Regions from separate parts of the Geobacillus sp. Y412MC52 genome, predicted to be linked through region 1. Evidence: predicted binding sites of a transcription regulator. Region 1 holds the regulator's gene; the other holds the start of a gene.
What was found. Region 1 encodes CtsR, which represses protease genes until heat stress. Its sites were predicted from a motif close to ATGGTCAATAAAGGTCAAACA; they were not measured.

Region 1 (4,214 bases):
CGTACCGCAAACCGACACAGGTAGGCGAGGAGAGAATCCTAAGGCGCGCGGGAGAACTCTCGTTAAGGAACTCGGCAAAATGACCCCGTAACTTCGGGAGAAGGGGTGCTCTTTGGGGTGAAGAGCCCTGAAGAGCCGCAGTGAAAAGGCCCAAGCGACTGTTTATCAAAAACACAGGTCTCTGCGAAGCCGAAAGGCGACGTATAGGGGCTGACACCTGCCCGGTGCTGGAAGGTTAAGGGGAGCGCTTAGCGGAAGCGAAGGTGCGAACCGAAGCCCCAGTAAACGGCGGCCGTAACTATAACGGTCCTAAGGTAGCGAAATTCCTTGTCGGGTAAGTTCCGACCCGCACGAAAGGTGTAACGACTTGGGCGCTGTCTCAACGAGAGACCCGGTGAAATTATACTACCTGTGAAGATGCAGGTTACCCGCGACAGGACGGAAAGACCCCGTGGAGCTTTACTGCAGCCTGATATGGAATTTTGGTATCGCTTGTACAGGATAGGTGGGAGCCTGGGAAGCCGGAGCGCCAGCTTCGGTGGAGGCGACGGTGGGATACCACCCTGGCGGTATTGAAATTCTAACCCGCACCCCTTAACGGGGTGGGAGACAGTGTCAGGTGGGCAGTTTGACTGGGGCGGTCGCCTCCCAAAAGGTAACGGAGGCGCCCAAAGGTTCCCTCAGAATGGTTGGAAATCATTCGGAGAGTGCAAAGGCACAAGGGAGCTTGACTGCGAGACGGACAGGTCGAGCAGGGACGAAAGTCGGGCTTAGTGATCCGGTGGTTCCGCATGGAAGGGCCATCGCTCAACGGATAAAAGCTACCCCGGGGATAACAGGCTGATCTCCCCCAAGAGTCCACATCGACGGGGAGGTTTGGCACCTCGATGTCGGCTCATCGCATCCTGGGGCTGTAGTCGGTCCCAAGGGTTGGGCTGTTCGCCCATTAAAGCGGTACGCGAGCTGGGTTCAGAACGTCGTGAGACAGTTCGGTCCCTATCCGTCGCGGGCGGAGGAAATTTGAGAGGAGCTGTCCTTAGTACGAGAGGACCGGGATGGACGCACCGCTGGTGTACCAGTTGTCCCGCCAGGGGCACCGCTGGGTAGCTATGTGCGGACGGGATAAGCGCTGAAAGCATCTAAGCGTGAAGCCCCCCTCAAGATGAGATTTCCCACCGCGTGAAGCGGGTAAGATCCCTCGAAGATGACGAGGTCGATAGGTCCGAGGTGGAAGCGTGGCGACACGTGGAGCTGACGGATACTAATCGATCGAGGGCTTAACCAAGAAAAGCGCAGGCGAGCGGGTCGCCGCGACGGGCAAATGTTCTTCGCCTGCAGGGATGTTCACATCCCGAAGGCGAAGGTTATTTGACCCCGAGCGGCGGCGAGCCGGAGCTGGACAATGCGAAAAGCGCAGGCGAGCGGCTTCTTCCGACGGTTATCTAGTTTTGAGGGAATGAAAAAGTCTTGACAACAGGTCAACTTTCCTTATAATAAGACTTGTCCATTGTTGCCTAGTGGCTATGGCGGAGGGGAAACACCCGTTCCCATCCCGAACACGGAAGTTAAGCCCTCCAGCGCCGATGGTAGTTGGGGCCAGCGCCCCTGCAAGAGTAGGTCGCTGCTAGGCAAAATGGAAAGCACGTCTTTTCTTTCCTTGGAAGAAAAGGCGTGCTTTTTCATTTATTCGGCTGCTTGACGTTTTATTGTCCAAAAAAAACGGATATTCTATAGTTAGTTTTCCTTCTTTGGTCACTCTTGAAATTTTCCGTAATACATTGTATAGTAAGAGTAAGGTCAAATATAGTCAAAGTCAACAAATAGGCAGTGGGGTGTCCTTGTCAGCGGACGGCCCATCGCCAGGCAGCTTGGTTGTAAGGAAGGTGGTAGTTAGAGTGCCGAACATTTCCGACATCATTGAGCAATATTTGAAGCAAGTGCTCAATATGAGCGACCAAGATATCGTTGAAATTAAACGGAGTGAAATCGCTAATAAGTTTCAATGTGTTCCTTCGCAGATCAATTATGTCATCAATACGAGGTTTACCCTTGAAAGAGGGTACATCGTCGAAAGCAAGCGCGGTGGCGGCGGGTATATCCGTATTATGAAAGTAAAGGCGAAAAGCGAAGCACAGCTGATTGACCAGCTGATCGAGCTTGTCGGCCACCGCATCAGCCAGTCCAATGCCGAAGATGTGGTAAAACGTCTCGTTGAAGAAAAGGTAATTTCCGAGCGGGAAGCGAAAATTATGTTAAGCGCTATGGATCGTTCTGTTTTATATATCGATTTGCCCGAGCGGGACGAACTGCGGGCCCGCATGTTAAAAGCGATGCTGACGTCGCTGAAATACAAATAGGGGGAGGGGGAGGCATTGATTTGCCAAGAATGCAAGCAACGGCCGGCCACGATGCACTTTACAAAAATTGTAAACGGAGAGAAAACGGAGTTCCATCTTTGCGAGCAATGCGCCAGAGAGCATGGCCATATGTTTACGTTCTACGGCAATGATGATTTTTCACTCAACAACTTGTTGGCGGGGCTTCTCAACTTTCAAGCGCCAATGAAGGAAATGACAACTAACGCATTTCCGAATCCTGATGTGCTTCAATGCGAGACGTGTCAAATGACATATCACCAATTCACACAGATTGGACGGTTCGGCTGTGTCGATTGCTACCGGACGTTTGCCCGCTACTTGCCGCCGATTTTGAAAAGGCTTCATAGCGGCAATACCGCCCATTCAGGAAAAATTCCAAAGCGGAAGGGCGGCGTTCTCCACTTGCGTAAGCAGCTGGCCATCCTGAAACAAAAGCTTCAGGAGCTCGTTGCCCGCGAGGAGTTCGAGCGGGCGGCCGAGGTGCGCGACCAAATCCGCTCGTTGGAGGATGAACTGCGTCGACGCGGAGAGGGGGATATGTAAGCGGTATGTCGTTCGAGAAGTTTTTCAATACGGCGGTCAGCGCGTGGATGAGCCAAGAGGGGCCGGATTCGGACATCGTCTTAAGCAGTCGCATTCGATTGGCGCGCAACATCGTTGACTTTCGTTTTCCAACGCTGTTTAGCAGTGAAGAAGCCATGCAAATCGTCGCGTTGTTTGAACGGACGTTCGCCCATCGTTCTTACGAAGGGGCAGGCCGCTTCGAGTTGTTGAAAATGTCGGAGCTTCAGCCGATTGAAAAACGGGTATTGGTAGAAAAACACTTAATTAGTCCGCATCTGGCTGAGGATTCGCCGTTTGGCGCTTGTCTGCTTTCGGAAAATGAAGAAATCAGCATCATGATCAACGAGGAGGATCATATCCGCATCCAATGCCTATTCCCGGGGTTGCAGCTTGCTGAGGCTCTCGAGGCGGCGAGCGAATTGGACGATTGGATTGAAGAGTATGTCAACTATGCCTTTGACGAGCGGCTTGGTTATTTAACGAGCTGCCCGACCAATGTCGGGACGGGATTGCGGGCTTCGGTGATGATGCATCTTCCGGCGCTTGTGCTGACGCAACAAATTAACCGTATTATTCCTGCCATCAACCAGCTTGGGCTTGTTGTCCGTGGAACATACGGTGAAGGGAGTGAAGCGTTGGGAAATATATTCCAAATTTCCAACCAGATCACGCTTGGGAAATCGGAGGAAGACATTGTTGCTGATTTGCATACGATCGTTCAGCAGCTGATCGCCCAAGAAAGAGCGGCTCGTCAGGCATTAGTGAAAACTTTGGGCATACAATTAGAAGACAAGGTGTTCCGTTCATACGGCATACTGGCCAACTGTCGCGTCATCGAATCGAAAGAAGCGGCGCAATGTTTGTCCGATGTTCGCTTAGGGATTGATCTAGGATATATCAAGAACATCTCGCGCAACATTTTAAATGAGCTGATGATTTTGACGCAGCCGGGATTTTTGCAGCAATATGCCGGCGGGCCGCTTCGCCCTGAAGAACGGGACGTCCGCCGTGCGGCGCTGATCCGGGAGCGCTTAAAAATGGAGGAACGAAGAAAGATGGAGGGTGATGAACGATGATGTTTGGCAGATTTACAGAACGGGCGCAAAAGGTGCTGGCGCTGGCGCAGGAAGAAGCCATTCGCCTCGGCCATAACAATATCGGCACAGAACATATTTTGCTCGGCCTCATCCGCGAGGGCGAGGGGATCGCGGCTAAGGCGCTCATGGCGCTTGGGCTCGGCCCAGATAAAATCCAAAAAGAAGTCGAATCGCT
Region 2 (4,214 bases), 830 kb from region 1:
CAGCACGCCCAGCCATTTCCCGCCAAGCGGCGCCCAAACGCGCACTTGGCGTGCAAGTCCAAACATGCCGCCGATGACCGATGTAAAAATTTCTCCGTAAATGACGACGACATAAAGCCAATACAACACAGTAAAAAACGTATGAACGACTTCGGCCATTGGAATATCATAATCGTCCTTGTGTGGAAACGACAGCAGCACCATATGGTTCAACAGCAGCAAAACCGTCAACACCATTCCGCCTAACATCGCTCCGCGCCTCACCGCTCGCTCATCGGTCGCTTCGCGGGCGATGGGGACAAGCACCGCTTGGGCCATCGCCAAGTTAAAGGCCGCATAGGAAAACGGGGACAACATCGCCTTGAGGGAATAGTCCACCGCAGCCATGTCCGGACGGCACAAATCGCCAGCCACGATTGTTTTCACAAAGGCGATGGCGCTGAACAGCACCATCATCGGCGCGACAAACACGTTGACGCCAAACAGCCCTTTGCGGTCAAACAACATGACAAGAAGCGCCAAACCGAGCGTCAGCGTGACGCCCGCCTGCCTCGGCCAGCCGATCTGCTCTTCAAACACGGCACCCGCCCCGGCGATCATCACCGCCGTCACCCCCGCGATCATCGCCGTCATCACAAGCGTCACAAACGGACTCAACATTCTTCCGAACAAATAGCGATTCAATTCATCATATGACGCGGCTCCAATGCGGCGCGCCATCACCATCAGGCGCGCGCCGCCCCATGTGAACAAAACGCCGCTGACCGCCACCCCGATCGTCCCAGCCATTCCGTAGCGGGTAAAAAATTCAATAATTTCCCTGCCAGTCGCAAATCCCGCTCCAATCACCGTGCCGACGTAAACAGCGGCGATTTGCCATGCTTCCGACCATTCCGCTTTCTTCTTCACTGACTGCCCTCTCCTTCTCCTTGTCCGTTGCTTTACTTCTATATATATGTCCGCAGCGGACAAGAAAGACGAGTAGAAAAAAAGGATGCCTCCCTCGGCATCCTTCGTTACTGAACCGTCACTTGTTCGACTTGATGTTCGTGCAGCCCGCCGCTTCCTTCGACGTGCACTTTCACCGAATACGTTCCTTTGTTGGCAAACGTGGCCATTGCTTCGTATTCGCCGTTTCCTTTTTTATCTGCATCAACAAATTCATGCTTGTTGTCCGCCTGCCAAATCTCAAAGCGAACGGTGGCGTTCGTAAACGGCTTCCCATCTTTGGTGAGGTGAACGGTCAATGCCGCCGGTTTTCCGGCTTCGAACGAACGGGACGACAGCGAAATGGCGACGGCGCCATGATGGTGTTCTTCAGCACTGCCTTGGGAATTTTCGCGCGCACCGTCGGCCGTCGCCGCCTGTTCCGGGGTGCCGGCGACAATATCTTTTTTCGGCATGTTATGCATATCGCGCGCCGTCACATGGGCGACGACCGAATATGTTCCCGCTTGGGTAAACGTTTTTTCCACCGAGTAACGGCCATTGCCGTCATGCTTCGCTTCAAGCATTTCCCGCTCGTCGCTTCCATGCTTCCATACTTCAAACTTGACTTCGTTCGCATCGTCCACTTTTTCACCGCCGTACGTCACGACACAGGCGAGCTTGGTCGGTTTGTTCAAATCGATGTGATCCGGCGCATCGATTTTCACGTCAAGCACGGCCGGCGTCTCGGCTTGCTTGTTGTGATTTGTACAAGCAGCCATGATCATCATCCCCAAAAGTACAACAGCAAACGCGAAACCAACATGTCTTCTCATCTTCACCTTTCTCCTTTTTCCTTCAAATTCATGATCATCGTCAGCACCAAAGACAGAGTCTTTTCCGCCTCTTTTTCTGTTTTTCACTTTATCATAGCTTTGCCGCACCTACATTAGTATTCACCATTTTTTCAAAAACATTTCATCGTTATCACAATTTTTTTGTACAAAACACTTGAAAGTCAAAAAAGGTCAAAGTATAATAAAGTCGTAAGGTCAAAGAAAGTCAAAGTCAAAACCTGAATAATGGAAAAGGGGGTATGCCTCATGCGCTGCCAAGCATGCCAACAACGTGAAGCAACGGTGTTTGTCAACTTGCAATGGAACGGTGAAAAACAACAACTTCACCTGTGCCATGAATGCTATGAAAAACAAAAACAACAATTGTCGATTCCGATGATGAACTTCGGCTTTTCGCCGTTTTCCTTTGATGACTTCTTTACTAGCCCGTTCACAGCCGCCAACGCGGGGATGAGCTCGCCAGAAACGATGGCGAAACGCCCGCAAAGCCATAGCGGCGGATTTTTGGATCAGTTTGGCCGCAACTTGACGCAAATGGCCAAAGCGGGCTTGATCGATCCGGTCATCGGCCGCGACAAAGAAATCGCACGCGTCATGGAAATTTTAAACCGCCGCAACAAAAACAACCCGGTGTTGATTGGGGAGCCGGGCGTCGGGAAAACGGCCATCGTTGAAGGGCTGGCGCTGAAAATTGCCGAAGGGCAAGTGCCAGAAAAACTGTTGAACAAAGAAGTGTACTTGCTTGACGTCGCTTCGCTTGTTGCCAACACCGGCATCCGCGGCCAATTTGAAGAGCGGATGAAACGGCTCATCGCCGAACTGCAAGAGCGGAAAAACATCATCTTGTTCATTGACGAAATCCATCTGCTCGTCGGTGCTGGAGCCGCTGAAGGCTCGATGGACGCGGGCAACATTTTAAAACCGGCGCTTGCCCGCGGCGAGCTGCAAGTCGTTGGGGCGACGACACTCAAAGAATACCGGCAAATTGAAAAAGACGCGGCTCTTGAGCGCCGCTTCCAACCGGTCATCGTCCAGGAGCCGACCGTTGAGGAAGCGATCGCCATCTTAAAAGGCATTCAGCCAAAATATGAACAATTCCATCATGTCCGCTATACGGACGAAGCGATCGAAGCGTGCGTGAAATTGTCGCACCGCTACATTCAAGACCGCTTCCTCCCGGACAAGGCGATCGACTTGCTTGACGAGGCCGGCTCGAAAGCGAACTTGCGCCTCGGCCCGACCGATGAAAAACAACTGCAAGAGCGGTTGATCCAAATCGCGAAAGAAAAAGAACAAGCTGCGAAAGAGGAAAACTATGAACTGGCGGCGAAACTGCGCGCTGAAGAGCTGAAGCTTGAGAAACAACTCGAGCAAGGCGTCACCCAAGAACGCCCAACAGTCGATGTGGCGGACATCGAGCAAATCATTGCCGAGAAAACCGGCATCCCGGTCGGCAAACTGCAAGCCGATGAAAAAGAAAAAATGAAACATCTCGAAGAAAACTTGGCGAAAAAAGTGATCGGCCAAGCGGAGGCGGTGAAAAAAGTCGCGAAAGCCATTCGCCGCAGCCGCGCCGGCTTGAAAGCGAAACACCGCCCGATCGGTTCGTTCTTGTTCGTCGGCCCGACCGGCGTCGGGAAAACGGAGCTCGCCAAAACGCTCGCCGAGGAGCTGTTTGGCACAAAAGACGCCATGATTCGCCTCGATATGAGCGAATACATGGAGAAACATTCCGTCTCGAAGCTGATCGGTTCGCCGCCGGGCTATGTCGGCTTTGAAGAAGCCGGCCAGCTGACGGAAAAAGTGCGCCGCAACCCATACAGCATCATCTTGCTTGACGAGATTGAAAAAGCGCACCCGGATGTGCAGCACATCTTCCTACAAATTTTGGAAGACGGCCGCTTAACCGACAGCCAAGGCCGCACCGTCAGCTTCAAAGACACGGTCATCATTGCGACAAGCAACGCCGGCGCAACCGATAAAAAAATCACCGTCGGCTTTGAAAAAGAGGGCAACGGGCAAACAAGCGTCCTTGACTCGCTCAGCGCCTACTTCAAGCCGGAATTTTTGAACCGCTTCGACGCCATCATCGAGTTCAAGCCGCTCGAAAAAGCGCACTTGCTTGAGATCGTCGACCTGATGCTCGCTGACGTCAAAGCAGCGATGCGCGAACAAGGCATTGAACTCGAAGTGACCGAAACGGCGAAAGAAAAACTGGCCGAACTCGGCTACCATCCGGCCTTCGGCGCCCGCCCGCTCCGCCGCGTCATCCAAGAGCATGTCGAAGACAACATCGCTGACTGCCTGCTTGACGCGGATCAATCGGTGCGCGCAATCCGCATCGACGTTGAAGGGGACGCCATTGTGGCGAAAATCGAATCATAACTTACAACAGAGGATCCGCCGAACATGAATTTTGGTTTCGGCGGA

Region 2: GYMC52_RS04700 (ATP-dependent Clp protease ATP-binding subunit) is a predicted target of CtsR. The motif match lies at 1,942-1,962, and genes of this name have one in related genera.

The regions. Positions count from the first base shown of each region.
Region 1 is NC_014915.1:95,454-99,667, forward strand. Features, by position in the region: rRNA gene GYMC52_RS00520 (23S ribosomal RNA) at 1-1,285, shown strand, start outside; rRNA gene rrf (5S ribosomal RNA) at 1,514-1,630, shown strand; gene GYMC52_RS00530 (CtsR family transcriptional regulator) at 1,896-2,357, shown strand; gene GYMC52_RS00535 (UvrB/UvrC motif-containing protein) at 2,373-2,921, shown strand; gene GYMC52_RS00540 (protein arginine kinase) at 2,927-4,018, shown strand; gene clpC (ATP-dependent protease ATP-binding subunit ClpC) at 4,015-4,214, shown strand, end outside.
Region 2 is NC_014915.1:927,273-931,486, reverse strand. Features, by position in the region: gene GYMC52_RS04710 (membrane protein) at 1-909, opposite strand, end outside; gene GYMC52_RS04705 (FixH family protein) at 1,017-1,763, opposite strand; gene GYMC52_RS04700 (ATP-dependent Clp protease ATP-binding subunit) at 2,031-4,169, shown strand.